Regions from separate parts of the Vibrio limimangrovi genome, predicted to be linked through region 2. Evidence: riboswitches for the same ligand, from Rfam matches in the RefSeq annotation. Region 2 holds a riboswitch; the other holds the start of a gene.
What was found. Region 2 has a riboswitch for lysine ahead of lysC (lysine-sensitive aspartokinase 3). Riboswitches for the same ligand answer to the same signal wherever they lie in the genome.
Positions count from the first base shown of each region.

Region 1: another riboswitch for lysine. It lies ahead of tet(35) (tetracycline efflux Na+/H+ antiporter family transporter Tet(35)); the one in region 2 lies ahead of lysC (lysine-sensitive aspartokinase 3).

Region 1 is NZ_JBSUGF010000008.1:105,418-121,732, forward strand. Features, by position in the region: gene mnmA (tRNA 2-thiouridine(34) synthase MnmA) at 1-522, opposite strand, end outside; gene ACWYU8_RS11245 (hypothetical protein) at 713-982, shown strand; gene ACWYU8_RS11250 (inosine/guanosine kinase) at 1,100-2,404, shown strand; gene ACWYU8_RS11255 (DNA-binding protein H-NS) at 2,533-2,940, opposite strand; lysine riboswitch at 3,521-3,701, shown strand; gene tet(35) (tetracycline efflux Na+/H+ antiporter family transporter Tet(35)) at 3,811-5,412, shown strand; gene ACWYU8_RS11265 (hypothetical protein) at 5,515-7,866, opposite strand; gene ACWYU8_RS11270 (sigma-54 interaction domain-containing protein) at 8,042-8,995, opposite strand; His leader region at 9,360-9,495, shown strand; gene hisG (ATP phosphoribosyltransferase) at 9,549-10,445, shown strand; gene hisD (histidinol dehydrogenase) at 10,451-11,743, shown strand; gene hisC (histidinol-phosphate transaminase) at 11,759-12,799, shown strand; gene hisB (bifunctional histidinol-phosphatase/imidazoleglycerol-phosphate dehydratase HisB) at 12,876-13,949, shown strand; gene hisH (imidazole glycerol phosphate synthase subunit HisH) at 13,984-14,598, shown strand; gene hisA (1-(5-phosphoribosyl)-5-[(5-phosphoribosylamino)methylideneamino]imidazole-4-carboxamide isomerase) at 14,611-15,348, shown strand; gene hisF (imidazole glycerol phosphate synthase subunit HisF) at 15,330-16,103, shown strand; gene hisIE (bifunctional phosphoribosyl-AMP cyclohydrolase/phosphoribosyl-ATP diphosphatase HisIE) at 16,100-16,315, shown strand, end outside.
Region 2 is NZ_JBSUGF010000015.1:94,006-110,320, forward strand. Features, by position in the region: gene gspM (type II secretion system protein GspM) at 1-578, opposite strand, end outside; gene ACWYU8_RS19030 (MSHA biogenesis protein MshI) at 575-2,020, opposite strand; gene csrD (RNase E specificity factor CsrD) at 2,042-4,051, opposite strand; gene ACWYU8_RS19040 (single-stranded DNA-binding protein) at 4,290-4,820, opposite strand; gene ACWYU8_RS19045 (LuxR C-terminal-related transcriptional regulator) at 5,097-5,741, shown strand; gene galU (UTP--glucose-1-phosphate uridylyltransferase GalU) at 5,910-6,782, shown strand; gene uvrA (excinuclease ABC subunit UvrA) at 6,931-9,753, shown strand; gene ACWYU8_RS19060 (PglL family O-oligosaccharyltransferase) at 9,821-11,599, shown strand; gene ACWYU8_RS19065 (pyridoxal-phosphate-dependent aminotransferase family protein) at 11,655-12,776, opposite strand; lysine riboswitch at 13,004-13,182, shown strand; gene lysC (lysine-sensitive aspartokinase 3) at 13,282-14,634, shown strand; gene metH (methionine synthase) at 14,702-16,315, opposite strand, start outside.

The sequences.
Region 1 (16,315 bases), on a different contig from region 2:
ACCTACCGGGAACAGGCTACGCGCCACTTGCTCATGGCTTAATGTGTATAGGAAGTAGCTTTGGTCTTTGTTGCTGTCCAGACCGCGAAGCATCTGCGGTTTTTCTCCTTTTTCAGGAAAAGAGCGGCGCACGTAGTGGCCCATCGCAATGTAATCTGCATCTAATACTTCGTCAGCAAATTCAAGGAACGCTTTAAACTTAATTTCTTTGTTACAAAGAATGTCTGGGTTAGGCGTACGGCCTGCTTTGTACTCCGCAAGGAAATACTCAAATACGTTGTCCCAGTACTCTGCAGCAAAGTTGATGGTGTGTAGGTGGATGCCAAGCTTGTCACATACTGCCTGAGCATCGGCTAAATCTTCTGCTGCTGTGCAATATTCTTCGTTGTCATCTTCTTCCCAGTTCTTCATGAACAGGCCTTCTACTTGGTAGCCTTGTTGCTTGAGAAGATACGCAGAAACAGATGAATCAACGCCGCCGGACATACCGACGATGACTTTCTTTTGGCTGTTATCAGACATTACTAAACACCACTTAAATAAACGGGACGCAGATTCTAACAGAAACCACAGACCGGTGACAGATCCGAGACGGAAATCACAATTCGTTTTTGCTGCCTTTTTCAGCAACAAAAACAGCAACTGGTAATTTCACAAGTATAGAGGACTTATATATGGCATAGTTGGCCAAAATCCAAGAGGTAATATAAAGATGACTGACGAAAACCAATTCATGCAAGAAGCTGAGTTAATTGAGATTGTTGAAAATCAGCTGGAAGACGGGAATCCGTTAAAAGTGAAAGAAACACTGATGCGATTAATGATGACGGGGACGCCACGTGATGAAGCGGTTGCAATGATGGCTTGCGCAATGTCGATTGAAGTGTTCGATGTAGTGAAAAATGAGGGCGAATTTAATCTCAAGCGTTATATCGAGCACCTTAATCAGCTGCCAGATCTGAGCTTTATGGAAGGTGAATAATCCCCGATAAATAAAAAAAGAGAAGGGCAAACGTTTGCTATAATTGCCTTTATTGCTGCGTGATTGTTAGCGGTATAGAATCCGTTCTCTTTTTCATCCCTTACTCAGACTAACAATATGAAATTTCCTGGACAACGCAAATCCAAGCATTATTTTCCTGTTCATGCTCGTGACCCATTGGTGAGTCAAGCACAAGAAAGCAAGAAGATGACGCGTACTCACATCATTGGTATTGACCAAACTTTGGTGGATATTGAAGCAAAAGTTACCTCGGATGTGATTGAAAAGTACGGTTTGAGTAAAGGACACTCATTGGTGATTGATGATGTTACGGCGGAAGCCTTATATCAGCATCTTAAACAAGAGAACCTGATTACCAATGAGTACGCTGGTGGCACGATAGGTAATACGCTGCACAATTATTCTGTTCTTGCGGACGACCGTTCAACGCTGCTAGGTGTGATGAGCCAGGAAATTAAAATTGGCAGCTACGGTTACCGCTACTTATGTAACACTTCAAGCCGTATGGATCTTAACTACCTTCAAGGTGTTGATGGTGCTATTGGCCGTTGTTTCGCACTTATTACTGAAGATGGTGAACGTACTTTCGCGATTAGCGAAGGCCAAATGAACCAACTTCATCCTGATAGTATTCCAGAAAAAATCTTTAAGAATGCTTCTGCGTTATTATTGACGTCTTACTTAGTGCGATGCAAAGACGGTGATCCAATGCCTGAAGCAACAATGAAGGCGATTGAGTTTGCGAAAAAGTATGATGTGCCAGTAGTTCTGACATTGGGTACTAAATTCGTTATTCAGGACGATCCGAAATATTGGCAAGAATTTATTCGCGAGCACGTTTCTGTTGTTGCGATGAATGAAGATGAGGCAGAGGCGCTGACTGGTGAGTCTGATCCTTTAGCGGCATCAGATAAGACGTTGGACTGGGCAGATTTAGTACTTTGTACCGCTGGTCCTGTTGGTTTATTTATGGCCGGGTATACTGAAGATAGCGCAAAACGTGAAACGACTTTGCCATTGCTTCCTGGATCAATTGCAGAATTCAACCGTTACGAATTTAGTCGACCTGCTCCAAAAAATGCCTGCGAAACACCTATTAAAGTGTATTCTCATATTTCACCATATATGGGTGGTCCGGAAAAAATTAAGAATACAAATGGTGCTGGTGATGCGGCTTTGTCTGCCGTCCTTCATGATATGGCTGCAAATAAATACCACAAAGAAAATGTGCCTAATTCAAGTAAGCACAGTAATGAGTATTTAACTTACTCTTCTTTCTCGCAAGTTTGTAAATATGCGAATAGAGCAAGCTATGAAGTTCTAGTTCAGCACTCTCCGCGTTTGTCGCGTGGACTACCTGAACGAGAAGATAGCCTGGAAGAGGCGTATTGGGAACGTTAATTTAGTCTCAGGTTACAGTTTATTTACAAATGTAAAAATGGCGCATTATGAAATGCGCCATTTTTTATTTATTTAATACAAACAAAAAGACTCCCTAAGGAGCCTCTTAATCGTATATAGAAAGCAAATTAGATTAGGAAATCATCCAGTGATTTGCCTGCATCAAGCTGTTCTTGGATTGCAGAAGGAGTACGACCTTGGCCTGTCCAAGTTTTTTCTTGGCCATTTGGATCAATGTACTTGTATTTCGCTGGGCGAGGTGCACGCTTAGATTTTGCCTTAGTCTTAGTTTCGCCTGACAGCGCATTAATAAGAGCCTCAACGTCGATGCCGTCTTGTGCAATTTTTTCTGCGATTTCAGCTAATTTAGCTTCTTGCTCAGCTAGTGCTGCGCGTTCTGCTTCTTCCGTTTCTTTGCGCTCAGTTACAACAGTTGTTAGTTTATCTAGAGCTTCTTCCAATTGTTCTAGAGTCAGCTCACGAGAAAATGCACGAAGGCTACGGATATTTAGAAGTGTTTTAGTCAGCTCTGACATAACGATTCCTATTAATAGGTGAAAGTGTATGGCATCTCTTATCGTTACGATCAAATAATGCCATGCTATAAATAAAGCGGTAAGTCCTTATATTTAACTTTATCTTTTACTGATGTGCAAATACTAAATCGTGATTTCGATTAATTTTGTCTAATTTTTTATAAGAAATGAATATTAGAGCGATATAAAAGTATTACATGGAAGTTTGAGGTTAGCCGAAATATTTTAATTACTTCGATTGTGAATTCACATTTATAAGTGACAGGGTGTTTCCACTTGAACAAAGAGATAAAGTAGTGCGTGCTATTTGTTGTCACATTTGTTTTATTTATCAATAAAAGTCAAATAATGATTTTTATTGAGTAATAATAAGGTTTCATAAAATGGCAATGATAATGATTGTAGTTGCATACTATCGGCATTTAGTTCTGAAACTAAACCGCTCTGTTTTGGGAGAAATATAAGTGTAATTTAGTTTGATGTGTTGCATTGACTCTCGTCATAAGTACAATGACGCCTCCTGATGCAATATAACAGCTAGATTGTTGCCATTATGTATGTCTAATGGTCAATTGTTTGTTATTGCCGTAGAGGCGCAGTCTCGAAGAGTAGCTATTATTGGGGTGATGCCAATGAATAATAGTGGAAGGCGAAGACTGCCGAAGCAAGTGGTCGATCAATATTACTTGCTGGGGTTGTATCCGAAAGGAACAACACTGCCATAGTATATTTACATTAAACTATGGAGCGCTACTGTAGGGTTGGGTGGAGTGTTCGCTTCCCTGTCGCTAAGTTCAACATGAGTTCGTTTTTATAAAGACGTGACTTGTCTGCAGTAGATCTCTAGCCAAACTTTGGTTTTTGAAGATCATGAATTTAATAGATTTTTCTAGTTCTCCTGTTTCATTATTGCCACCGCTTGTCGCTTTGACACTGGCGATTTTGACACGACGTGTATTAATTTCTCTTGGAGTAGGTATCGTACTGGGTGCGGTTCTACTGAACAGCTGGTCAGTTGGTGATACCGCTGGCTATGTTGGTACCCAAGTCTCTTCTGTCTTCGTTGAAGATGGTGGCCTTAACACTTGGAATATGAGCATTGTTGGCTTCCTTATCTTATTGGGGATGACAACCGCATTGTTGACGCTCTCTGGTGGTACGCGTGCATTCGCAGAGTGGGCACAATCTCGTGTTAAAAGTAAGCGCGGCTCTAAACTTCTTGCTGCCTGTTTAGGCGTATTCATTTTTGTCGACGATTACTTTAACAGTCTTGCCGTTGGTGCAATTTCTCGTCCAGTAACTGATCGCTTCTATGTATCGCGCGCTAAATTAGCGTATATCCTCGACTCAACCGCAGCGCCAATGTGTGTAATCATGCCTGCATCGAGCTGGGGCGCGTACATCATTACCATTATTGGCGGCATCTTAGTTTCGCATGGTATTACCGAGTACTCAGCTCTGGGTGCATACATTCGTTTGATTCCGATGAACTTCTACGCGGTATTCGCATTACTGATGGTATTTGCTGTTGCCTGGTTCGGTTTAGATATCGGTAAGATGCGCGAGCATGAAATCTCTGCGTCTCAGGGGCGTGGTTTTGATAAAGACAATGAAAACGATGCCCCTGAAGCTCATGAAATTAACGAAGAGCTTGATATCCGCGAGAGCGATAAAGGCCAGGTTTCTGACTTAATTCTGCCTATCGTGACACTGATTGTGGCCACTATTGCTTCTATGCTTTATACCGGTGGTCAGGCTTTAGCGGCTGACGGCAAAGCGTTTGCTTTACTAGGCGCATTCGAGAACACCGATGTTGGTACTTCTCTGATTTACGGTAGCTTACTTGGTCTTGCGGTTGGTCTATTTACTGTGCTTAAGCAGGGCATTCCAGTGGCTGAGATCATTCGTACGCTTTGGATTGGTGCAAAATCAATGCTTGGTGCGATTTTGATTCTGGTCTTTGCGTGGACGATCGGCTCTGTTATCGGTGACATGAAAACAGGTTCTTACCTATCGACGTTGGCACAGGGGAATATCGACCCACACTGGTTGCCGGTTATTCTGTTCTTGTTGTCTGGTTTAATGGCATTCTCGACAGGTACGTCTTGGGGTACTTTCGGTATCATGCTGCCAATTGCTGGCGATATGGCTGGAGCAACAGATGTCACACTTATGCTGCCAATGCTAAGCGCCGTGTTGGCTGGTGCGGTATTTGGTGACCACTGTTCACCGATTTCAGACACCACCATTTTGTCGTCAACAGGCGCTCGTTGTAATCACATTGATCACGTATCAACCCAGTTGCCTTATGCGTTGTCTGTGGCGTTAGTGTCTTGTATCGGCTTCATTGTACTCGGTATGACGACGTCAATCGCGATTTCGTTTGCAGCTGCATCACTAGCCTTCATTATTCTGTGCGCGGTACTTTCGTGGATGTCTAAAGCTAAGATGGCATCATACCAAAACGTATAGTGAAATTGAGTTGATAAAAAAGAGGAAGCTCCGCTAGAAATAGCGGAGCTTTTTTTGAAACGCGATTTAGGTGAGGGGGGCAATCGCGTTTTTTGGGGTTAACTAATCCACTGGATAAGGTGCAGGACAATCCTCAGGTGAGGCAACGAAGACTTGAACATGATCGTTGTTGTTCATATCATCCAGTAAGGTTTTAACCGTATTGACATTAGTAGAAGTACTCCACGCATTAATTGCCATTGCAATGATGTCTGCGACAGGTGTCCACTCTCCATTAAACATTATTGTGCCGTCAGGATTATTTAATTGATGACGAGTATTAAAGATAAACGCGAGTAATTGTTGCGCTAACTGTTCTCTCGGGTCATCAATGCTCTCAGTCAAGAAATGCGAGATTTCAGCCTGCCAAGTCCCTGCTTCCCATACATCTGACTCGTTTTTGAAGGCAGATTTAACTGGGATTACACCACCCGTAAAGTATCCATCGAATGGCTCATCACCTCCGACAAAATAGCTACTAGGAGTCGCGTAAGGGGCTAGGCTATTAACATGATCTACATCGGCTTCAGTTAAACGAGGTAGACCAACTTTGTTGTGCCAGTAGCCTTTGGTATTAAAGTCTGCTTCGGTTGTACAAACGTTGTTAAAGTAAACTTGGTTACCGTCGTTACCATCACTACGGTTTCGAACCACACCTTTTACCACAGGCGCACCATTCTCTTCGCTCAATACTGACTCAACATCAAAAGTGATGTTATAAGCACTGGTATTCATCCACGTTGGGGTAAGACTCGCTACATCCTCGCTGATTGAGTATGGTGCTGGGTCGTCGCCTCTTACGTTAGGTACTAGAACATGGAATTCAACACATCCATCGCTGCCGGTTGTTTTGCGAACTGAACCATCGGCTTCCACTGGAGTTAAGGTTTCTCCGGCTTCTAAGTAACCTGCATCAAGCAGTAATTTTTCTAGGCGTTCAAATTCATCATCGTCGTAGTTGCCAACTATACCGTCTGGAGCGAATGGTTTTGGTACAGGCACACTGTCTGGAATGACGAGCGTGACTGGCCAGTCAGGGATAAGTGTTTCACCTTCATCATGTGCACCATTACCATCTGCATCGAATGATTTACACACTTCTAGACTAGCGATACCAATAGAACCGAAGCGAATGGTTAGCACTGGATCATCATCAAAGGTTGGCTCAGCCCACGCACTTGGGATAAAACCAGTATCACTTTCTTCTTCGCCACTTGCTTCATCCGTATCCTCACCAGCGGAGCGTCGAACATTACCAGTAATGTTGTCATGACAAGCTAGTGCATTGGCAAAGCCAATATGAAGGTCGCCGTCTGAGAATGTTGGTGCGAAGTCACGTAGATCGGCAAAGGTGGTGAAGTGCGTAAACGGCGTATTCATGGCAGAAAAACCTACGCTTTGAGCCCACCACATAAACTGGTCAACACTCCAAGGTCGGTCTTCAACACCGAATACGCTGAATGTAACTGGTTCATCAGGAGAGTCATTAGACAGTTTAGTATTGCGCATGTTTGGATCCATGGTTAGATCACGAAGACCAAACTCCCAATTCGGAATAATTTCATCAACAAGTGGGTCGTATTGACAGTTGAGGTTTTTATCGTGGAAAGAGCGAAGTGCAATATCAAAGTTAGGTGGTTCAGGAATCACAGATTGCGCTTTGAAGTTATCCGTTTTCGAGTTACGAGGTATGAAACCAAAGAAACCATCACAGTTTTCACCAGTTTCAGTGCTGCCAAGGTCAGTACCTTCACAGGCTGCCTCTACACTTTCTGCAGTGGATACCCAAGCTTTGTAAACACCACCTGAATTCGGTGTATTCGCAAATGGGAATAGTTGTATGGTTTCACCATCAGGCATTTCAGCCGGGTTAATATCTAAGTACTCGCTGCCTAACTGGTGACTACATTCTATCTCTACCGATTCTGGTACCATCTTACCGCGAACCCTTACTTCTTGAGTAATAGTTACGAAATCGTTTATAAAAGTCACACCATCTTCGCCATCAAAATAGAAAAGACGACACGCTAATGGTTCTGCATAAAAGGCATCCGCGTTTTTAGCATTTTTGCCTTTGAGTTTAACATCCTCAAAGCAAGTACCACCATTAGTGTCAGCACTGCCTGGCACACTTGATAATAAACATTTACCTGATGGATCGGTTACCTGGAAGTAATATAGACCAGCGGGAAGTGCGGCTGCCGTTCTTGGTGCATTTGGCCCAGGGCCGCCATCTAAAAAGACTTCTTCTTTAGATTCATAGCGGACATTCTCATTGACGATATCGCCTAATGGTGTCGTCGTGAATATAGCGCCATCTAATCTAGCAAAAGCTGACATTGAAAACGTGAGAGCTAGTGAAGATACCGCAAGAGTCGCTGTCCTTATTGTGGAAAATTTCCTGTTGGTGTTCATTTTCTGCTCCTGTGTCATCGTATTGAATGACTAAGAAGCAAAGGAGCAAAGAGCGTGCCTATTTTAACTTGTTGATTTATATAGGCCGAAATTCAAGCTTTTGAGGCTAAAGTTTTAAGTAAATGATAATAAGAGAGTTTGCTGTTACACAGTGTCACGTTACAGCTGTACAGTGTTAAACACTCAAATTGTATTTCTTCATCAGGCGATAGAGTGTCGTTCTGGATATACCAAGATCGCGCGCAGCAGCACTCATGTTATGTTTATTTTCTTCAATGGCTTGCAATAGATAATCGAGGTCAATTTGATCCGCTGATGGGAGTAGTTGCCTGTCGTTACAATCAAGCCCAAGATCATCAACGAGTAACGTGTTGTCTTCGCACATGACGATCGCCCGCTGGATAACATTGCGTAATTCACGAACGTTGCCTGGCCAGCGATGTTTTAAGAGCATCTCTTGGACTTCTTCGGACATACTACTGACCTGACCGCCAGATAGCTTTGTTAAAAAGTGCTCTGACAGCATAAGAATGTCCTGACCTCTTTTTCTTAATGGAGGGATGGTGAGCGGTAATATGTTAAGTCGGTAAAATAGGTCTTCGCGAAACTCACCTTGTACTACTTCACTTTTTAGATCGACGTGGCTCGCGGCGATGACACGACAATCTACATCGATAAACTTATCGGCACCAACTTTGTGTATTTGCTTACTTTCTAAGAAGTGCAATAGGTGGATTTGCAGATCAGGAGGCATGTCGCCGATTTCGTCTAAAAACAGCGTGCCTTTGTGAGCTTTTTGAATAAACCCGATACGGTCAGAGATAGCGCCGGTAAATGCCCCTTTCTCATGACCAAATAATTCAGATGCGATGAGTCCGCTAGGAATAGCGCCGCAGTTTACCTCGATAAAAGGCCACTGACTTCGTTTCGACAGTTGGTGGATAAGTCGCGCACACAATCCTTTACCCACTCCGGTTTCACCTTGAATGAGCACTTCCGCGTCACATCGAGCGTATTTTTTTATGGCGTTACGAAGCTCTTGGATACAGGCGCTATTGCCGATCAATGGATATAGATCAGCATTACTGAGATCCACAGCTTGTTTAGCACTACTGTTATGCAGTTTCATCATTTATCACTATTTTTGCCCCAATAAAATAATAGTTTTTAATTAGTTGGCAGATGGGCGAGCGAGTGTCTTTTTATTGAGAAAGGTATTAATTACGAATGATATAAATTACTAACCATTTGTTTAAAAAGAACTTTGATTTGTGCACATTTTTTGCTAGGAAATTTGTTGTATAGCTACATTTTTCATTGAAATTGAGGTCTGTGCCTTAAAATAAAAAAGATTTAAAAACAATAGCTTAAGAAAAAAGATAATAAATGACTAAATTTAGTGTTGAAAAAAATAGAATCCTTAGTTAGTGTGGTCATCAACAAAACAACGAAATAGAGTTTTAAATAAGTATGCGCAATTTTGTAATGAACATTCATCACCATCATCACCCAGTCTAGTCTTTCGGGAGATGTGCGCATACCCGGGAGACAGAAACTCCCGGCGGTTAAAATCAAAGCATTTCAGATTTAAAACCCTCGGGAGAAAATATCTTCCGAGGGTTTTTTCGTTTTTGGCTTAAAAAATTAACTTAGATTTCAATATCTTGTACAGGGACATAGCAATGCAAACACAACGCTTAAGAATCGCAATTCAGAAAAAAGGTCGTCTAAGCAAAGAGAGCCAGGCTCTACTTAAACAATGCGGCGTAAAATTTAATCTAATGGGCGAGCGTCTTGTGGTTCACTCTGAAAATATGCCAATCGATTTGCTTCTAGTCCGCGATGATGACATCCCTGGACTGGTTATGGATGGTGTTGTTGATCTTGGCTTTATCGGTGAAAACGAGTTAGAAGAAGTTCGTTTAGACCGTAAAGCGAAAGGCGAACCGTATGAATTTGTGCAACTTCGTCGCCTGGATTTTGGTGGCTGCCGTTTGTCTATTGCCATCGACAAAGACCAAGAATACAAAGGCCCACAAGATTTAGCTGGCAAACGCATTGCGACTACGTACCCACACTTGCTTAAAGCTTACATGGATTCAGCGGGTGTACCATTCTCAACTTGTATGCTGACAGGTTCGGTAGAAGTTGCCCCTCGAGCTGGCCTGGCCGATGCGATTGCAGACTTAGTTTCAACTGGTGCGACGCTCGAAGCGAACGGACTGAAAGAAGCTGAAGTCATTTTCCAGTCAAAAGCGACACTGATTCAACGCACTGGTGAGTTTGACGCTGACAAAACTGCACTGATTGAAAGACTACTTACTCGCATGCAAGGTGTGCAGCAAGCAAAAGAGTCTAAATACATCATGTTACACGCACCTGCAGAAAAGCTTGAGCAAATTAAGTCGTTACTGCCAGGTGCAGAAGATCCAACCGTATTACCATTATCAGCAGACAAATCAAAAATGGCGGTTCACTTGGTCAGTTCTGAAAATCTGTTCTGGGAAACAATGGAACAGCTGAAAGAGCTGGGTGCAAGCTCTATTCTAGTACTACCAATTGAAAAAATGATGGAGTAAGAACGATGAGAACAGTCGTCTGGCAATCACTCAGTGAAAATCAACAAGATTCGATTTTAGAGCGCCCAGCTATCACGGAAGGTGCGAATATTACTGCTGCCGTTGCTGAAGTTATCGCGAAAGTACGTAGCGAAGGTGATGCCGCACTTATCGAGCTGACAGAGAAATTTGACCGAGTCACACCGGATTCAATTCGCGTTTCGGCAAAAGAAATTGATGCAGCTTCAGCACGTCTTTCAGAAAACATGAAAAACGCGCTTGAGCAAGCTTATGCAAACATCGCTAAGTTTCACAAAGCACAGAAGCCGCAGCCGATTAAAGTCGAGACACAGCCAGGTGTAATGTGTGAGCAAGTCACACGCCCAATCCAAAAGGTGGGTTTATACATTCCGGGTGGTAGCGCTCCATTACCATCGACTGTTCTGATGCTTGGCGTCCCTGCAAAAATCGCGGGTTGCCGCAAAGTGGTATTGTGTTCTCCGCCGCCGATTGCTGATGAAATCCTCTACGTAGCGAAACTTTGTGGTATTGATGAAGTTTATAACGTTGGTGGTGGTCAAGCTGTTGCTGCGATGGCGTACGGAACGGAGACGGTTTCTAAAGTTGATAAGATTTTTGGCCCAGGTAATGCGTACGTTACTGAAGCAAAACGTCAGGTAAGTAATGACTTCCGTGGTGCAGCAATTGACATGCCAGCTGGTCCGTCTGAAGTACTGGTGCTTGCCGATGAAACCGCTGATCCTGACTTTATTGCCGCTGATCTACTTAGCCAGGCGGAACACGGTCCTGATTCGCAAGTGGTTCTGGTCACTCCTTCACCAATCGTTGCAGATAAAGTGACGGATGCGGTACAACGTCAGTTGAAGGAACTTTCTCGTGCGGGCATTGCTGAAAAGGCACTGGCATCAAGTTTGATTATTATCGCTGAATCGTTAACACAGGCGGTTTCAATCTCTAACTTTTACGGTCCTGAACACTTAATTGTACAAACAAAGAATCCGCGCGAGCTGCTGCCACTGCTTGACAACGCAGGTTCTATTTTCTTGGGTGACTGGTCTCCTGAATCTGCTGGTGACTATGCTTCAGGTACCAACCACGTGCTTCCGACTTACGGATACACTCGTACGTATTCAAGCCTTGGCTTGGCGGACTTCTCTAAACGAATGACCGTTCAGGAGTTGTCTGCAGAAGGTCTTAAGAATCTGGCTCCAACAGTTGTAACTATGGCGGAAGCAGAAGGCTTAGACGCACACAAGCGTGCCGTTACGATTCGTGTAGAAAAATTGGCAGCGAAGTAAGAAGGAAATATTGAGATGGAAAAGCTAGCGCGTAAACAAGTCCAGGAATTAACTCCTTATTTATCTGCTCGCCGTATCGGTGGTACGGGTGACGTATGGCTAAATGCCAATGAGTCACCGTTTAACAATGAATACAAAACGGATTTTGCTCGTCTTAACCGTTACAGTGAATGTCAGCCAAAAGCGTTAATTGCAGCCTATGCCGCTTACGCAGGTGTCAAACCTGAACAAACGCTTACTTCGCGCGGTGCCGATGAAGGGATTGAGCTACTCGTGCGTGCGTTCTGCGAACCGGGTAAAGATGCCATTCTTTACTGTCCGCCAACCTACGGTATGTACGCGATCAGTGCAGAAACGTTTGGTGTTGAGCGCAAGACAGTTCCTCTGACTTCAGACTGGCAACTTGATCTGGCTGGAATTGAAGCCAACCTCGACAACGTGAAACTTGTGTTTGTGTGTTCACCAAACAACCCGACGGGTAATTTGGTCAAGCGCGAAGACATCCTTTCACTGCTTGAAATGACCAAAGATCGCGCGATTGTCGTGATGGACGAAGCCTACATTGATTTTTGTCCAGAAGCGTCAACGGTTGATTTGTTAGAGCAATATCCTAACTTAGCGATTCTTCGCACGTTATCTAAAGCATTTGCGCTGGCTGGTCTGCGTTGTGGATTTACGCTTGCGAATGAAGAGCTGATTAATGTACTTCTTAAGGTTATCGCACCATACCCAGTGCCGGTGCCAGTTGCAGAGATTGCAATTCAAGCATTATCAGAAGCAGGCTTAGCTCGTGCTAAGTATCAGGTGCTTGACCTCAATGCGAACCGTGCCTACTTACAAGTTGGATTATCAATGATTCCGGGTGTTGAGGTGAACGAAGGGTGGGGGAACTACCTGCTTGTTAAGTTCCCAGATGGTGACGCCTTGTTTAAAGGCGCATGGGATACAGGCATTATTTTACGTAACTCACCAATTGAAAACTGTGTACGAATCAGTGTCGGTAATCGCGAAGAATGCGAAAAGACACTTGGTTTCATTCGAAACTACTATTCGTAAAGCTGTAAAGCCATAAAGTTACCTTGCTCTCACGATAGAGTGGGAGCCAAACAAGATTAGCAATAAGGATGTTCTAGTGAGCAAACAACAAAAAATCCTTTTTATTGACCGTGACGGCACACTGATTGTTGAGCCGCCGATTGATTTTCAAGTAGACCGTTTAGATAAGCTGAAACTAGAGCCATACGTGATCCCAAGTCTGCTGGCTCTTCAGGATGCAGGCTACCGTTTAGTGATGGTCACCAACCAAGATGGTCTGGGTACGGATAGCTACCCACAAGAAGACTTTGATGCGCCACACAATATGATGATGGAGATTTTCGAATCTCAAGGCGTGAAGTTTGATGATGTTCTTATCTGTCCTCACTTTGACGACGAAAACTGTTCTTGCCGTAAGCCGAAATTGGGTATGGTGAAAGAGTACCTTCAGGGCGGCAAAGTGGACTTCCAAAACTCGGTTGTGATTGGTGACCGTCCAACGGATCTTCAACTTGCTGAAAATATGGCGATTCGAGGTATTCAGTACAATCCAGAGACGATGGGCTGGAAGCAAATCCTAAAAGACCTTACTGTGAAGGCACGTGTTGCACAAGTCACTCGTACTACCAAAGAAACCGACATCAAAGTAGCGGTTAATCTTGATGAGCAAGGCGGTAACGATATTTCAACGGGTCTGGGCTTCTTTGACCACATGTTGGATCAGATCGCAACCCACGGTGGTTTCCAGCTTGTGTGTAAAGTAGAAGGGGATCTTCACATCGATGATCACCACACCATTGAAGATACAGCACTGGCACTTGGTCAGGCATTGAAAGAAGCTCTGGGTGACAAGCGTGGTATTGGTCGCTTTGGTTTCAGTTTGCCAATGGATGAGTGTCTTGCACAATGTGCGCTGGATTTATCTGGTCGTCCATACCTCAAGTTCGACGCAGAATTTGGCCGTGATCAAGTAGGCGATCTCTCTACTGAAATGGTGGTGCACTTCTTCCGTTCTTTAACCGATACCTTGGCTTGTACACTACACCTTTCTTCAGCAGGTGATAACGATCACCACATCATTGAAAGCCTGTTTAAAGCGTTTGGCCGTACTTTACGTCAGGCCATCAAAGTTGAAGGTAATGAGTTACCAAGTAGTAAAGGCGTTCTTTAAGGTCATTCCTTAAAGCAGATAGGAGAAGAGTACAGTGACAGAACAGAAAGTTGTGATTATTGATACTGGCTGTGCCAACGTTTCTTCGGTGAAATTTGCCATCGAGCGTCTTGGCTACAAGGTTACCGTTTCAAAAGACCCACAAGTCGTATTGTCAGCGGATAAACTCTTCTTGCCGGGTGTGGGAACGGCAAGTGAAGCAATGAAAAACCTTGAAGAGCGTGATCTGATTGGTTTGGTTAAACAAGTAGAGAAACCGCTGCTTGGCATCTGTCTTGGCATGCAACTTCTGGGTAAAGTTTCTCAGGAAAAGGGCCAGAAAGCAGACGAGTTAGTCGAGTGTTTAGGCCTTTGTGACGGTGAAGTGAAATTGCTTCAAACCGGCGATTTGCCACTGCCTCATATGGGGTGGAATACCGTTTCAGCGAAAGCGGGTCATCCTCTGTTCAAAGGCATCGAAGAGGGCGAGTACTTCTACTTTGTACACAGCTTTGCAATGCCAGTGGGTGATTACACGATTGCAGAGTGCGATTACGGTAATCCGTTTACAGCGGCTGTACAGAGCGGTAACTACTACGGAGTGCAGTTCCACCCTGAGCGTTCTTCAAAAGCGGGCGCGAAGCTTATTCAAAACTTCTTAGAATTATAAAAGGGATTTAGTGTGATTATTCCAGCTCTTGATTTAATTGAAGGACAGGTGGTTCGTCTATACCAAGGCGATTACGGCCAGGTAACCGAATACAAAGTCGACCCGGCAGAGCAGTTCAACCTGTACCATCAGGCAGGTGCAAATTGGTTGCACTTAGTGGATTTAACTGGCGCGAAAGACACGTCAGCACGTCAGCTAGACCTGATTGCAAAACTATTAGCAAGCACGCCAGCGAATATTCAGATTGGTGGCGGCGTTCGCAGTGAGCAGGACGTTATAGATTTACTTGAAGCTGGCGCTCAGCGTGTCGTAGTCGGTTCTACAGCAGTTAAACAGCCAGAGCTAGTAAAAGGCTGGATGGAAAAATACGGCGCAGAGAAAATTGTTCTGGCGCTGGATATCAACATTGATCAGGATGGTACACGTAAAGTGGCTATTTCTGGCTGGCAGGAAGATTCAGGCGTCACGATTGAAGCTCTGATCGACGATTATCTTACGGTTGGCCTTAAGCACGTGCTTTGCACGGACATTTCCCGTGACGGAACACTAGAAGGCTCCAATGTTGAGTTGTACGTGGATCTTTGCAAACAGTACCCTCAGGTACAATTTCAATCTTCAGGTGGTATCGGCTCACTGGCCGACATTGAAGCACTAAAAGGTAGCGGTGTTGCTGGTGTGATCGTTGGCCGTGCGTTGCTAGATGGTAAATTTACAGCAGAGGAGGCGTTTGCATGTTGGCAAAGCGAATAATTCCATGTCTTGATGTCCGAGATGGTCAGGTGGTTAAAGGCGTTCAGTTTCGTAACCACGAAATCATTGGTGACATTGTTCCTCTGGCAAAGCGTTACGCGGAAGAAGGCGCAGATGAACTGGTGTTTTACGATATCACTGCATCCAGCGATGGTCGTGTGGTTGATAAAAGCTGGGTGAAGCGCGTAGCTGAAGTCATCGACATTCCTTTCTGTGTCGCTGGTGGCATTAAGTCGGCAGAAGATGCCGCACGCATTTTAGAGTTTGGTGCCGATAAAGTTTCCATTAACTCTCCGGCGCTGGCGAATCCACAACTCATTACTGACCTGGCAGATAAATTTGGTGTTCAATGTATCGTAGTGGGTATTGACTCATACTATGACAAGGACACAGGTAAATATCAGGTTTATCAGTTCACGGGTGATGAGGCTCGTACTAAAGCGACTCAATGGGAAACTCGTGATTGGGTGCAAGAAGTGCAAAAGCGTGGTGCTGGTGAAATCGTATTGAACATGATGAACCAGGATGGCGTCCGTAACGGTTATGACATCGACCAGCTCAACATGGTACGTGAAGTGTGTAAGGTACCTCTGATTGCTTCCGGTGGCGCTGGTGCGATGGAGCACTTCGCAGAGGCTTACCAAAAAGCGAATGTTGACGGCGCATTAGCCGCGTCAGTATTCCACAAGCAAGTCATCAATATTGGCGAGTTGAAACAGTATTTAAAACAGCAAGGTATAGAGGTACGAGTATGAGTTTTGCAGCCGCCGAAGTAAGTTCGCTACAAGAGCGAATCAACTGGGAGAAGGTGGACGGTCTGGTACCTGCTATCGTTCAGGATTTCCAGTCTAGCCAAGTCTTGATGATGGGGTACATGAACCAGGACGCACTGGTTAAAACAGGTGAAACCGGTCAAGTCACGTTTTTCTCTCGCACTAAAGAGCGTTTGTGGACCAAAGGGGAAACC
Region 2 (16,315 bases):
TCAACTTTGTAACTAAAACTACGCCAGTAATAACTGGCTGGCAGGCTCTCTAACTTACTCAGGTAGTTCGCAATCGCAAAATAGTCACCCGTTAATTCCATGCGCACTGGATGCACGTAGTACCCTGAATATTGCGATGCATCTTTATCTTCCGTAATCGGCTCAGATGGCAATGTCTGCAACGAAAGCAGATGGATACCACTTTGCTGCTCTAACACTTTTTCGAGCAGCCCCGCCATTTGGGAAGGCGTAATCAGATGTTCAATGATCTCAGACAACTGCTCTGAAAGACGCTGACTTTCGGCAAGCAGGTTTGATATGTCCAAATCTATTTGCGCATTAGGATCTTTCTTCAACTGAGCCTGGATACGCAAGATATCGATTTCAGTTTGTTGATTGCTTTGCTTTAAATTACTCAGCTGCTTTTCATGACCGCTGATCTTATTGAGCTTAGGTTCAAGCACCAAGGTGAATAACAACATCACCACGGTCACTAAGCCACACAAGACGACCAGCACTTTTTCACGCGCACTCATTTCACCAAAGCGCTCTTCCAGAGAAAGCCATAACTCGTTCATTGCTTCTTATCCTCGCGAGCTTTCAATTCAAACGTCACAATACCTTGGTCATTACGGGCGATCTTCACATCATCAAATGTGCGACCAACAAGGCTGATTTCATTTTTAAACTGATTAACCCAACCTGGTACTGAACTTGGCGCTTTAGCTAAACCTTGCAAGTCTAACGTATTGTGTCCAATGCGAATTTCAGATAACGAGATCTCGTTATTGCCTAATTTGGCCAGCGAACGCATCACACTAGAGTATCCAATGCGCTGAGAATCATCATACTTACCTACCGCTTTTAATGAATCTCGCTTGGCTTTTATTTCACTATCCAGACGTGCTTTCGCGGCTATTTTGTTGGTGTCAGGCTGATACTTACGCAACTTAATCTGGTAGCGTTCTAGCTCAGATTTCATGATACTGCCCTTGCTTTTTACAATCGCAATTTCATCTTCTAAGCCCTGACTCTGCCAGGTAACATAACCATAAGACATCAGAATCGCTGCCGCTGACACACCCCAACAAATGACGGTATTTTTTAAGGTCAGTAGCTCTTTTTTCGGCTTTAAGTAATCCGGATACAGATTGACTCTCAGCGCACCCGACGCTGCCGCCGTATTGGCGAGTACATACCCGGATAGCTCATGCTCTTCCGCTAACAACGCCGAAACTTTGGTGCTCAAACGGTAATTCAGAGACTGAACTAACTCTTGCTCATCTTCTTCATCACAACACACTTTCAGTTGATGCAGTTGCACATGGCGCAATTGTGAAGACAGATAGTCGATAGAACGTTGCAACTCCAGTGACAAGCTGTCCATTTGTAGCTCACTGGATGGAACCCCGGTGAGTGGCGAAGTCACGCTGCGAATCGAACGATGGAAAGAAATCGTACGCTCGACAAAAGCACTGATACGGAAGTGGCCTCGGACGCTTCTCTGCAACAATAAGAAGTTGCCAAGTTCGCCAGCGGTGTGCTCCCAGACAGCGTCTTCAGGAACAATGGTGGCTAACGGCAGCTGCGCCTGATTAGCAAGTAGCACTATTTTATCAAGCATTTTTCTTGATAAAACATACGCTTGAACTTTGTTAGAACTCGGAAGTTCCACCGCATCTGCGACGATATCGATGGCGCGCTCAGAGATAAGCTCTTTCAACAAAAATGGCAATGCTGCCTGCCATTCATGACGAGGCATGGATGGTTTGTCGATTTGGTACATCTGGTAATAGTTGTGAGACAGTACAACCGTCAGTGAATCATAAGCGCTTGCTGCAACACTTAATGCTTGTTCAACCGCACGTTCCCAATTTGATTCAGAGATTTGAAACTGAGATGGTCGGGTACTGTTAACTGATTTTGATAAATAGACTGCATCTGGCTGAATAACCAAAAAGCAAGTGCGACCACTGCTGGGTGGTCGCATAAACTTGTCAAATACTGCTTTAACATTCATGAATATTATCTTTATTTTATTTTATTTTTTCCGCCAGCGATTTCGTCTCCCCGGCTTAATTTGCGGTTCTGACTGAGTAGCCTGCGTCATCTGCGGGCGGGGAAGGAACTGTCGCTCGGCTGAGAAATAGCGCCCTTGGCCACCGTAAACACCTAACTCAAGTAGTGTGTTTAACTCATGCCTGTTTTCAATACCCACGGCTATGATTTGGGTTTTGCTGCTTGCTGCTGCGCCCAGCATACTGCGAACAAACAGTTGATTTTCATGACGTTGGTCAATTTTTGTAACTAAACTGCGATGAAGCTTAAGGTAGCGTATATCCACCTCTTTTAAATAATGGCTGCTGACGATGGTGCGTCCCGCTTGCCCTATCATAAGTTGGCACCCTAAACCGGTGAGCATTTTAGCGACTGGGCGCATAAAGTCTAAATGTCTTACAAATTGTGCTTCCACAAACTCAAAAATGAGACACTTCCTTTGATCCCGGGTCAACTGTAACAATTCATAGCGTATCCACTTGAAATACTCCCGACTAGAAAACGGGGGCACGTGCAAGTTTAACGCGTAACAAGTGGTGTTATCAGAATGCTCCTTGTAATGCTTTAAGAACTTATTGAGAACCGCCCTATCCATTTGGGCTTCATAACCAACCTGTCTGACAGAAGAAATAAACCGTGACGCTTTAACTATCCCGTTTTCTGGATCGCGAATCCGGCATGTCACAGCTTCGTATAATGGTGGCTTATTCGATGCATCACTAATGGCACGCACTGGTTGTGCGTATAGCAGCACGTTTTCCGAGGTTAATACCGAATCAAATAGGGTACGCCACCTGACGCTGCCCCGTACCTCTTCATCGTGGTTCCATTTCTTAAACCGGCTCCAGTTATTGTTGTTTTGCAACTGAGCACTACGCAGTGCTGTTTCTGCTTCATCAATAATCTGGCTATGTCTCTCACCTTCTTTAAACATCGTGATCCCGATATGGCACCAGTTGTCTGGGTCCAAAGGTTCTGGAGGCGAGAGTTTCTCCATTTGGCGAATACACTGCGAGGCAAGGTTAGCCACACCTTTAGCATCTTGATGAGGTAAAAACAGCGCAAAATCAGAATCGTAATAACGAGAAAAGACCACGTCCGGATAGCGCTGAACCAGGTTAGATAACAGGCTGCCAACTTCGACAATAAACTCATCAGCAACTTGCTTGTCCAGGTCCTCTTTAGCCAACTTCCAGTCGTGAATACGCACAAGTAACACCGCACCTCGTGCGCCACTTTCTAACAACGCGGACTCTAATTTGCTATCAAATAGCACGCGGTTTGCCGTACCGGTTAATTTGTCTAGGAATGTTTGAGTACGGATGAAGGTATCGAATCGGCTGCGCTCCTGACGCGCGTCCTGCAACTCTTCGATGAGTACATCGAGCGCTTCACTGGCAGTATATGGCCATTCGGATTCATCTCCCTTGGCGTACTGTTCAACGCGACCGGCCAATATCATTCGGCCACGCTCTTCGAGCATTTCTGAACCGGCCAACTGCTCCTTCAGCCAAGCCACACCACGCACTAAACAGAAAATGATAAGAATAACGGCCAGCGTAATAGACCAGAGTGCTTGCATGGAGTAGCCATAACCCAGATAAGGGGGAATAGCTTTGAAATAGATAACGTAATCTTGATTGTGAGTAAGTGGGAACTCTTTCTCAAACAAGACGGATTCATCCATTTGATGGGACGTATCTTTAAAACGATATACGACCGCATTATTGGTCGTTAATGTCATTTCAACAATGTTGCTGGCCTGCAGCATCTTTGGCATCCAGCGTTGCATTGAGTATGCCGCATCAGGATCTTCCATCTCCTTGTCGACCACCTCAACGATCCCTTCTAAATAATGGGTAAGGTATTCCTGCCCAAGTTTTTTAAAGGAAAGGGTTGCGCCGACAAATAAGATAAACATTGCGCATATGACGATCATGGTGACAAAGGCCACCAGCCGAGTGCTTAACTTCAGAGTTGGGGTATACCTCATGAATGCTGAATTCCTTTTCTATTCACTATATACCTTATTGAAATCTTTATACTTGAACCGTGTTTAAGAAACAATCTGATTAGTCAGATTGTGAGAAGCACGAGTATGTCATCATTACTTGCGCTACTAAAGTGTTAGTTATCGGCCACAAATAAAAAAACTCGAGCTTTTTCAAATCAAATTTAAGAACGAAAAAAGCCGCGATGTTCGCGGCCTTTTGGTGTCCATCAGGTAACCGTCAAAACGGAATGTCGTCGTCAAAATCCATTGGTGGCTCATTATACTGCTGCTGAGGAGCCTGCTGTTGCTTAGGTGCACTGTATTGTTGCGGCTGAGCAGGTTGCTGAGGTTGACCCCAACCGCCTTGCTGTGGCTGCTGTTGGCCACCCATTGCAGGAGCGCCAGCGCCACCTTGAGCTCGGCCACCTAGCATTTGCATTACGCCATTAAAGCCCTGAACGACAACCTCGGTAGTGTACTGATCCTGACCCTGCTGATTTTGCCATTTACGGGTTTGAAGCTGCCCTTCAATGTAAACCTGAGAACCTTTGCGCAGGTACTCACCAGCGACTTCAGCAAGTTTGCCAAACAGCACAACTCGGTGCCACTCAGTTTTTTCGCGCTGTTCGCCAGTCGCTTTATCACGCCATGAATCAGAGGTCGCAATAGTGATGTTTGCTACTGCACCGCCGTTCGGCATATAACGAATTTCAGGGTCGTTACCTAGATTCCCCACCAAAATAACTTTGTTAATTCCACGGCTGGCCATGATCTGCTCCGTTTCACTCTGGATATATAAAATTTTAGCGCACTAGAATAGCACGCTTTAATGATCTGATTAAAGTCTAATACTATTGTGTTCTATCTAGCCCTTGTCTAGAACCAAAATATCTATTCAACTTCTCGGTGTAGCATTTTTGATTCGTATTGCAGACAAAATCGGGCTTCCTTTGAATCTGAACGCATTTCTTCACCAAACATATAGCTCTAACGCGCCTTTAATGCCAATTTACCGCCTTCAGTGAAGTTAGAGAGATTGGAGCTAGTGAAAAAATCAGCCTACACCCGAAAGCTATTCCTGATTAGCATGGAAGAGAACGCAGCGAAGAAGGTAATCGCACTGGAAAAGTACATCGATATGAATATTCCCGTGATCTCGACGGATGCTTTAATGGAGTCCAAGCCTGAACATCGCAATAAGATCCTAATCATTGATTTCATGGAACATAAATCACTTGTTCAATCTATTAAGAATTTACCTTTGATATGGAAAAATTTTGAAACTGTTATTTTTAATGTTCCAAAGCGCCTTACCACCGATGAGCTACTCTCTTTTGGCCAACTCAAAGGCGTGTTTTATGCCGAAGATTCACTGAGACAAGTTGGCGAAGGGCTAAAAAATATTATTAATGGGCAAAGCTGGCTGCCACGAAATGTATCTAGTCAGCTTTTGCACTATTACCGGAATGTGATCAACACCCATACCGCTCCAGCCACGGTTGATCTTACTATTCGGGAGCTGCAAGTGTTACGCTGTCTTCAGAATGGGGCATCGAACAGTCAAATGGCAGAGGAGTTGTTTGTTAGCGAATTTACGATTAAGTCGCATCTCTACCAAATATTCAAAAAGCTTTCCGTGAAGAACCGGGTACAAGCCATTGCGTGGGCCGATCAGAACTTGATGTCTTAATTCATCACAACGTCATGTGCCGCAAATGCCCCTAAATCCTGGTGGCTCAGTCTTTTTCAACTCTTCAGCTCACACTTTTTCCTACTTTAATCATGATTCATACACATCTCTCGTGTTAAAGTGATGCGCAAACTCTTGATGATACTGACGAGAAAGGAAATTTCCCCAATGATAAAAAAATGTCTGTTCCCTGCTGCGGGCTATGGTACGCGCTTCCTACCTGCGACCAAGTCTATGCCAAAAGAGATGATGCCAGTAGTGAATAAGCCTTTGATTGAGTACGGTGTTGAAGAAGCAATCCAGGCCGGAATGAACGGCATGTGTATTGTGACAGGTCGTGGCAAACACTCAATCATGGATCACTTTGACAAAAACTACGAACTGGAACACCAAATCAGCGGCACCAACAAAGAAGAGCTGCTAGTAGACATTCGTGAAATCATTGAATCAGCGAACTTTACCTACATTCGTCAACGAGAAATGAAAGGACTTGGACACGCGATTCTGACTGGCCGTGAACTGATTGGTGACGAACCATTTGCCGTGGTTTTGGCTGACGACTTGTGTGTAAGTGAAGGCGACGGCGTTTTGGCGCAAATGGTCGCTCTGTTCAAGCAGTTCCGCTGTTCAATCGTGGCAGTGCAAGAAGTCCCAGTAGAAGAAACCCACAAATACGGTGTTATTTCTGGCGAAATGATCAAAGATAATATCTACCGTGTTGATGACATGGTGGAAAAGCCTGAGCCAGGTACTGCTCCAAGCAATCTAGCTATCATTGGCCGCTACATTCTTACTCCAGATATTTTTGAATTAATCGAAAACACAGAGCCTGGTAAAGGTGGCGAGATCCAAATTACCGATGCCCTGTTGAAGCAAGCCAAAGCGGGTTGCGTGCTCGCATACAAATTTAAAGGCAAACGTTTTGACTGCGGTAGCGTAGAAGGTTACATCGAAGCCACGAATTACTGTTTCGAAAACCTATACCTCAAAGATGAGAAAAAGTCTGAACTAGGTAAGCACGCAACAAAAAGAGAAGTCTAAACTTTTCAAACTCATTGATTAGTCATAACTATATATGGCCCGGTCGCAAGTCGGGCTTTTGTTTACTGTTTTTTTGTCCAGTATTTGTTTGCACATTTCTCACACTATGTAATACTTGCCGAACTTGGTTATACATAGAGCAAAAACGATGGATAAAATAGAAGTTCGCGGTGCCCGAACCCATAACCTTAAAAACATTAACCTTACCATCCCTCGCGATAAACTGACGGTCATTACTGGATTAAGTGGTTCTGGTAAGTCTTCTCTCGCTTTCGACACTTTGTATGCAGAAGGCCAACGACGCTATGTTGAGTCTCTCTCCGCTTACGCGCGTCAGTTTTTGTCTCTTATGGAAAAGCCCGATGTCGATCATATCGAGGGTTTATCTCCAGCGATCTCTATCGAACAAAAGTCGACTTCTCATAACCCACGTTCAACGGTAGGGACAATTACTGAAGTCTACGACTACCTGCGTCTGCTTTACGCCCGCGTCGGGGAACCTCGCTGCCCTACCCACCATACTCCTCTTGCTGCTCAAACGATAAGCCAGATGGTGGACAAAGTTCTGGAGTTGCCAGAAGGCAGTAAGATGATGCTACTGGCACCCATCGTTAAGGAGCGTAAAGGCGAACACGTAAAGACCTTAGAAAATCTTGCTGCTCAAGGCTTTATCCGTGCTCGTATTGACGGCGAAACCTGCGATCTTTCTGATCCACCAACACTAGAATTACACAAAAAACACACCATTGAAGTCGTCGTTGATCGTTTTAAAGTTCGCCCGGATCTACAGCAACGCTTAGCGGAATCTTTCGAGACGACTCTGGAGCTTTCAGGTGGCATTGCCGTCATAGCGCCAATGGACAGTGACGGCGAAGAAATTATCTTTTCAGCCAATTTTGCGTGCCCTAAGTGTGGCTACAGTATGCAAGAGTTGGAACCTAGACTGTTCTCATTCAATAATCCGGCAGGCGCGTGTGGCACCTGTGATGGACTCGGTGTACAACAATATTTTGATCCAAGCCGGGTCATTCAGGACGATTCACTCAGTCTGGCTCAAGGGGCGATTCGTGGCTGGGATCAAAAGAACTATTATTACTTCCAAATGCTCACTTCTTTGGCTGAGCATTATGGCTTTGATCTTCATGTACCGTTTAATTCTCTGCCGAAAAAAACACAAGAAGTCATATTAAAAGGATCCGGCCGCACAGAAATTGAGTTTAAATACATCAATGATCGCGGTGATATTCGCGTTAAACGTCACCCATTTGAAGGGATACTGAACACGCTTGAGCGTCGCTATCGGGATACCGAATCAAACTCTGTTCGCGAAGAACTCGCCAAATATATTTCGACCAAATCCTGCTCAAGTTGCAGTGGTACACGTCTGCGTCTCGAAGCGCGTAACGTGTTTATCGCTGACACCACCTTACCTGAAATTGTAGAGCTCAGCATCGCCGATGCCCTCGCCTTCTTTGATACGCTAAAACTGGAAGGTCAGCGGGCACAAATTGCAGAAAAGGTGATGAAAGAAATCAACGACCGTCTGCAGTTCCTTGTAAACGTGGGATTGAACTACCTTAACTTATCCCGCAGTGCAGAAACCTTGTCTGGTGGTGAGGCACAACGTATCCGCTTGGCAAGCCAAATTGGCGCGGGTCTGGTCGGAGTGATGTATGTGCTGGATGAGCCTTCTATTGGACTCCACCAGCGTGATAATGAGCGCCTGCTGAAAACCCTGACTCACCTGCGTGATCTGGGTAATACCGTGTTGGTCGTCGAACATGATGAAGATGCGATTCGTTGTGCAGACCATGTAATTGATATTGGCCCAGGCGCTGGTGTGCACGGCGGTAACGTCGTAGCGGAAGGCACAATGGCAGAGATCATTGCGAACCCAAATTCTCTGACGGGTCAGTACTTAAGTGGCGCCAAAGAGATAGCGGTGCCAAAAGAGCGTACTCCGCGCGATCCAAAGAAAACCGTCGAGCTTATCGGCGCAACGGGTAACAACCTGAAAAACGTCAACTTGTCCGTTCCTGTTGGCCTGTTTAGTTGCATTACCGGCGTTTCTGGCTCGGGTAAGTCGACCCTGATTAATGATACTTTCTTCAAAATTGCTCATACCCAGCTGAATGGCGCCACAACAGCGCATCCATCGCCTTATAAGTCGATCAAAGGCTTAGAGCACTTTGATAAAGTCATCGACATCGATCAAAGTCCAATCGGCAGAACACCTCGCTCTAATCCTGCCACATACACTGGTATCTTTACTCCGATCCGTGAATTGTTTTCTGGCACACAGGAGTCGCGTTCACGCGGTTACAAACCGGGACGTTTCAGTTTCAACGTGCGTGGTGGTCGCTGCGAAGCGTGTCAGGGTGATGGTGTCATTAAAGTTGAAATGCATTTCTTACCCGATGTTTATGTTCCGTGTGATGTGTGTAAAGGCAAGCGTTATAACCGTGAAACATTGGAAGTGCGTTACAAAGGCAAGACCATTGATGAAGTACTGGAAATGACGGTGGAAGACTCGCGCGAGTTCTTTGAGCCCGTACCAGCCATTGCGCGTAAATTGCAAACATTAATGGATGTGGGTTTGTCTTACATTCGCCTTGGGCAGGCCGCGACAACCTTGTCTGGAGGCGAAGCGCAGCGGGTGAAATTAGCAAGAGAACTGTCAAAGCGCGATACAGGTAAAACGCTCTATATTTTGGATGAACCAACCACGGGTCTGCACTTCCATGATATTCAACAATTACTGACGGTCTTACATCGTCTGCGTGATCACGGCAATACTGTTGTCGTCATCGAACACAATCTGGATGTCATAAAAACGGCAGACTGGGTTATCGATTTAGGTCCGGAAGGCGGACAAGGTGGAGGTGAGATAATCGCTCAGGGCACACCTGAAGATGTGTCCCAGATCGAAGGATCACACACAGCACGCTTCCTTAGTTCTATGTTGAAGTAAAAAAAACAGGTAAAGTACCAAGACCAGCCATTGCTGGTCTTTTTTCATTCAAAACAAAGCAATGTCTATGGCTACTATACATGTAAGTGGAACTAAGCTTTCACCGGAAAAAGTTCAGGTTCCTCTCAATCGCAAGTTTCTTATCGCGTTGGCTGTACTATTTGTACTGGCGATGCACTTTTTTATGCCCAATCCAGGTGGTTCAGGATTAGCTCTGTCATTCAATGCGACAACGTGGATAGCCTTCAGCTTTGCGCTCGGGATTGGTTGCTATCAGATCGCGCGTAATCAAGCCTTGAGGTACTCCAAACTAACCATCGGGCTGTTTATCTGCGTCGGCATCATGACCGTACCGGTATTTTATCCCAATGCGAATACTAGCCTGGCCGCTAATAAACTGATTGGGCTCTGGTGTGGCTTGCTGTTTTTCGTTGTCCTGCAACAATTCCATTTTAGTAATAAGCACCGTCAAAGAATCTTGTGGTTTATTGTCTTGGCAGTGGTTATAGAATCTATTTTCGGTCTGATACAATACCTCTATCTGAAGCCTGATAACCCTTTCGGTTACAACACAATTGCCAACAGCCCTTATGGCATATTCCAACAACCCAATGTAATGGCCAGTTTTCTCGCGACTGGGCTTGTGATTGCCAGCTACTTGCTGGCGCGTCAGCCCTATAAATACCATCGAAAACTGAGTGACATATATTTACTCTATGCCGTGCCTGTATTGACCTTGCCTTTAATCGTCGCGCTTGCTTCTCGCACAGGCTGGCTAGCCTCTCTGTTTGCAGTACTGTTGGTGATCCCATATATGTACCGCTACAACACCAGAAAACGCTTTATTCACTGGGTGATTTCTCTGGCAACAGGACTGGTGCTTTCTGTCGTTGTCATGTTCATCGCTTTTCCTGATGGTAATGGCTTAGCAGCCGAGAAAGTGAATATGGAGTCTCCTCGCGCTTACACTTTTCCTCAAGCCTTAGATATGGTGATTGAAAAGCCATTCACGGGATATGGATACGGAAAGTTTGAGTCTGAATACATCCTCTATACCGCTCGTCAGCATGCATTAAACGAAAAGTATCCAGCTGGATTACCAGCAATGGATCACCCTCACAATGAGTTGTTGTATTGGGGCGTCGAAGGTGGACTGTTGCCTGTCTTAGGTATCATTTTAGCCATGATATTAGTGCTGCGCAGACTCTATCAGGCAAAGCGTGGGACACGTTTAGCTTTGCTGGCCTTGTTTATCCCTATCGTCTTGCATTCTCAGCTTGAATATCCGTTTTACCACTCTTTAGTGCACTGGATAATTTTTATCATTCTACTTTATTGGGTAGATCAAAGAGTCGCGCGTTACCGCCAAGTCGGTTTTACGAAGATCACGAAAAGCTTACTACGTGTTACTAGCTTAGCTCTGCCTGCTGTATTTACGTTTTATATGCTGAGTGCCTTACATACCAACTACATACTGACGAAATTTGAAACAACACGCCCAAGTAACCCGGACATACTGAATCAAGTCAGTAACCCAGTGGCGTGGCAAGACAGGTTTGACTGGGATGTATATAGCAACTTCCTGAATATAGGCTTACATAAACAGGATCCAAGCTTAATTCAACCTTACATCGACTGGTCGCTGAAAATTATTAAAGATAAGCCGCGTCCGGCTTTCTATAATAATTTGATCCTTGCCTATCAGGGGTTAGATGACAGCAGTAAAGCAGAGCAAATCCGTGCCGAAGCGCAGTTCTTATTCCCTCGGATAGATTTTACTCAAGTGAATTATCAGCCGCCATCAAGAGCACAACCCGCGTCATCTGCACTGCCAGAAGCAGAATAATCAAACAAAAAAGCGAAGGATATCCTTCGCTTTTTCACTGTAGTTTCTGACTACACTATTCGGTCAGCGATTCTTCCAGTGCTTTCAGACAAAGAGCAACATTTTCAGGACGAGCACCGTAACCCATCAAGCCAATACGCCACGCCTTTCCAGCCAATGCGCCAAGCCCAGCACCAATTTCCAGGTTATACGTTTCTAATAGATGCGCGCGAACTTTCGCTTCATCAATACCTTCTGGTACATAAACCGCATTTAATTGAGGTAGGCGGTACGCTTCTTCAACGACAAACTCAAAACCAAGTTTTTGTAGGCCCTCTTTTAGTTTTTCATGCATAAGTTGGTGACGAGCCCACGCATTTTCCAGGCCTTCATTTTTCAGAATCAATAATGCTTCATGCAGAGAATACAGGCTATTTACTGGTGCGGTATGGTGATAACTGCGCTTTCCTTCTCCACTCCAGTAACCTAAAACTAAGCTCTGGTCTAGGAACCAGCTTTGCACTGGCGTGGTTCTGGATTGAATTCGATCAATCGCCGCCTGTGAAAACGTGACTGGAGACAAGCCAGGTACACAAGACAAACATTTCTGACTGCCAGAGTACACTGCATCCAATTGCCACTCATCGACTTTTAGCGGCACGCCGCCTAATGATGTAACCGCATCTACAATGGATAACGCGTTGTACTGTTTCGCTAATTTACCCAGAGCTTGAGCGTCGCTGACGGCACCGGTTGACGTTTCTGCGTGAACGAAAGCTAAAATTTTGGTATCTGGATGCTGTTGCAGGGCTTGCTCAACTTTATCGACAGAAACTGGCGTTCCCCACTCATCGTCAACAACCACGGCTTCACCACCAGCACGGACGACGTTTTCACGCATACGCTCACCAAAAACACCATTTCGGCATACGATGACTTTGTCCCCTTTTTCAATCAGGTTTACAAAACACGCTTCCATCCCAGCACTGCCTGGGGCAGAAACCGCGATAGTAAAGTCATTTTCTGTCTGGAATGCGTATTTCAACAACTGTTTCAGCTCATCCATCATGGCGATAAACAGAGGGTCCAGGTGACCAACGGTTGGGCGGCTCAAGGCTTGCAGTACTTGAGGGTAAATATCTGAAGGACCAGGTCCCATGAGGATACGGTGAGGTGGGATAAAACTTTGGATCGGCATGACAGCTCCTTGTTTAACGTTATTTCACCCGAGCGAGGATGATTATTTTTAGAATTTGGATTAAGTCTCGGGAATTGGAGAACTCACACTAATGGATTTTGTACTCCCCGGCAATTAGCGGTAAGTATTGAGTTCGAACCACTATCACAAATTCGTTAATAAAAAATATAAGATTAGCTTAAATATTGATTGACATTGAGGCCTCAAACCCGTTCAATGTTCGTGCTTTATGTGGAAGAGGAGCACTACCCAGGTAGATGATTTGTGGAACCGCAATTCCAAAACAAATTATTGAGGGGGAGTAGTGCCGAGGTAAGTCAAAATTGCAGGTTTTGGCTTGTCGGTTGACCTGGGTTGAGTCCCATCAACTGTCATCAGCACTGTCTGATGAAGAGCTTCTGAGGGTACATATTTCAAGTACATTTCAAATACCTCTCTTTTTGCTCTGTTCCTTTCCTCACTAAATATCGGATATATTTTTTTTAGGAAGTCGTGGGAGAACGCAGTGAGCGCACTTAACGTAGCAAAATTCGGTGGAACCAGTGTTGCCAATTTCGAGGCAATGAGCCGTTGTGCCGCCATTATTGAAAACAACCCAAATACTCGTCTTGTCGTTAGCAGCGCTTGTTCTGGTGTAACAAATCTATTGGTAGAACTTGCCAATGGTGTTCAGGATCAGGAGCAGCGTGCCGAGTTGCTACGAAAGTTAGCAGAAATTCATGATGCCATCTTAGATCAGTTAAGAGATGCTGCCGAAGCTACCGCTGAGGTATACGCGATTCTGGATACCGTAACCAGCCTTGCTGAAGCGGCATCAATTCAAGCAAGCACTAAGCTGACTGACCACTTGGTAGCATGTGGTGAACTAATGTCTACCCATATTCTGGCTCAGCTTATGAGAGAACGAGGCATTAATGCGGTGCGTTTCGATATTCGTGAAGTGCTGAGAACCGATAACAACTTCGGCCGAGCAGAACCTGATGTCGAAGCTATCTATCAGCTAGCTCAAGAGAAACTCGTTCCGGTATGTAAACAGTCTGTGGTTGTGACTCAGGGCTTTATCGGTTCGGATGAGGAAGGTAATACAACCACATTGGGTCGTGGTGGTAGTGACTACAGTGCTGCGCTTATTGCTGAAGGTGTTAAAGCTTCTGGCTTAGAGATTTGGACGGATGTCCCTGGCATCTACACGACTGATCCGCGTATTGCGCCGAAAGCGTCTCCAATCCCTGAAATCAGCTTTAGCGAAGCGTCAGAAATGGCGAACTTTGGTGCTAAGATCCTCCATCCTTCGACATTGGTTCCGGCACTGCGTCATGATATCCCGGTCTTTGTGGGATCCTCAAAAGATCCAGAAGCAGGTGGCACCTGGATACGCCATAAAGTGGAAAGCTCTCCGCTTTACCGCGCTCTCGCTTTGCGTTGCAACCAAACGATGGTCACTCTGCGTAGTGCAAACATGTTCCACGCCTACGGCTTTCTGGCTAAAGTGTTCGAAATTCTGGCTAAACACAAAATTTCGGTCGACCTGATTACTACGTCAGAGATCAGTGTCTCGTTAACTCTAGATCAAACCGATACCGCTGGTGGCGCACCAAAATTACCTCAAGCGGCTCGAGAAGAGCTGGAGGAGCTGTGTAAAGTAGAAGTCGAGCACGACCTATGTTTAGTCGCTCTTATCGGTAACAACATGAGTGGTACGAAAGGCTATGCGAAGCAAGTCTTCGGCACGCTGGAAGACTTTAACCTGCGAATGATTTGCTACGGAGCTAGCCCACATAACTTGTGTTTCCTTCTGCATAAATCAGAATCACAACAAGCGATTCAAAAGCTGCACGAAGAATTGTTTGAGCGATAATATCGATTTTATCGACATACAGAAAAACAAAGGGCTGCCAAAATGGCAGCCCTTTGTTTTCGATGGTTTAGCCGTTAATGTTCGGGCCTAACCATTTTTCTGCTTCTAGCCTATCCCAGCCTTTACGCTGAGCATAGCTTTCGAGCTGATCTTCCTGAATCTGTGCGATCGCAAAGTAACGAGAATCCGGATGAGAGAAATACCAACCCGATACAGAAGCTCCTGGATACATCGCGTAACTAGAAGTTAATGACATGCCAATGTTCTCTTCGACATTGAGAAGCTCCCATAACGGCCCTTTTTCCGTATGCTCAGGACATGCCGGGTAGCCTGGTGCAGGTCTAATACCTTGGTACTTTTCACGGATAAGGTCATCGTTGGATAAGTTCTCATCCTCAGCATAACCCCAGATCTCTTTACGTACATGCTGGTGCAGATATTCTGCAAACGCTTCCGCCAGACGATCAGCCACAGCTTGGATCATAATCGCGTTGTAATCATCACCTTTAGCCTTGTACTCATCTGCCAGTTCACGCTCACCAATACCACCTGTTACTGCAAACGCGCCAACCCAGTCAAGCTTACCGGATTCCTTTGGTGCAATGTAATCGGACAGGCAGTAGTTAAAGCCTTTCGGTTTTTCTGTCTGTTGACGAAGGTTACGCAGAACTTTAGCAACTTCAGTGCGCGATTCATCTGTGTACACTTCGATGTCATCACCCACACTCGCAGCAGGGAACAGACCACACATGCCTCGCGCTTGCATCAAACCTTCACTCTCGACACGATCAAGTAGCTCATTCGCATCATGGAACAAACGTTGAGCCTCTTCACCAACTTCTTCATGCTTGAAAATCGTTGGATATTTACCAACCAGTGACCAGGTCATAAAGAATGGCGTCCAGTCGATGTACTCACGTAAAGTCGCGACATCAAAATCATCAAAGATATGAATCCCCGGCTGCTTTGGAGCAGGAGGAGTATACGTATCCCAATCGATAGCTACTTTATTGGCACGAGCTTCCTCAAGAGTGACCGGCTTGGTTCTAGGCTTTTTACGATTGTGCTGATCACGTACTCGCTCATAATCCTCATCCAACTTTTCGACGAAAGCAGGACGGCGTTCATCAGACAACAGGGAGGTACAAACACCTACCGCTCGTGACGCGTTGTTCACGTAAACAACCGGATGTTTATAATTCTGTTCGATCTTAACTGCAGTATGCGCTTTCGAAGTGGTAGCGCCACCGATCAGAAGCGGAAGATTAAAATCAAGACGCTCCATCTCTTTAGCCACATGAACCATTTCATCCAAAGATGGGGTAATCAAACCCGACAGACCAATAATGTCGACGTTCTCTTCTTTGGCGACTTTTAGGATCTTTTCACACGGCACCATAACACCAAGATCGATGATCTCGTAGTTGTTACATTGCAGAACGACACCGACGATATTTTTCCCGATATCGTGTACATCGCCTTTCACCGTTGCGAGTAAGATCTTACCGTTTGTCTGACCGACCTGTTTTTCAGCATCGATAAATGGTTCTAAATGGGCCACAGCTTGTTTCATAACGCGCGCTGACTTAACCACTTGAGGCAGGAACATTTTCCCTTCCCCAAACAAGTCGCCGACCACGTTCATACCGTCCATTAACGGACCTTCAATCACTTCTAGTGG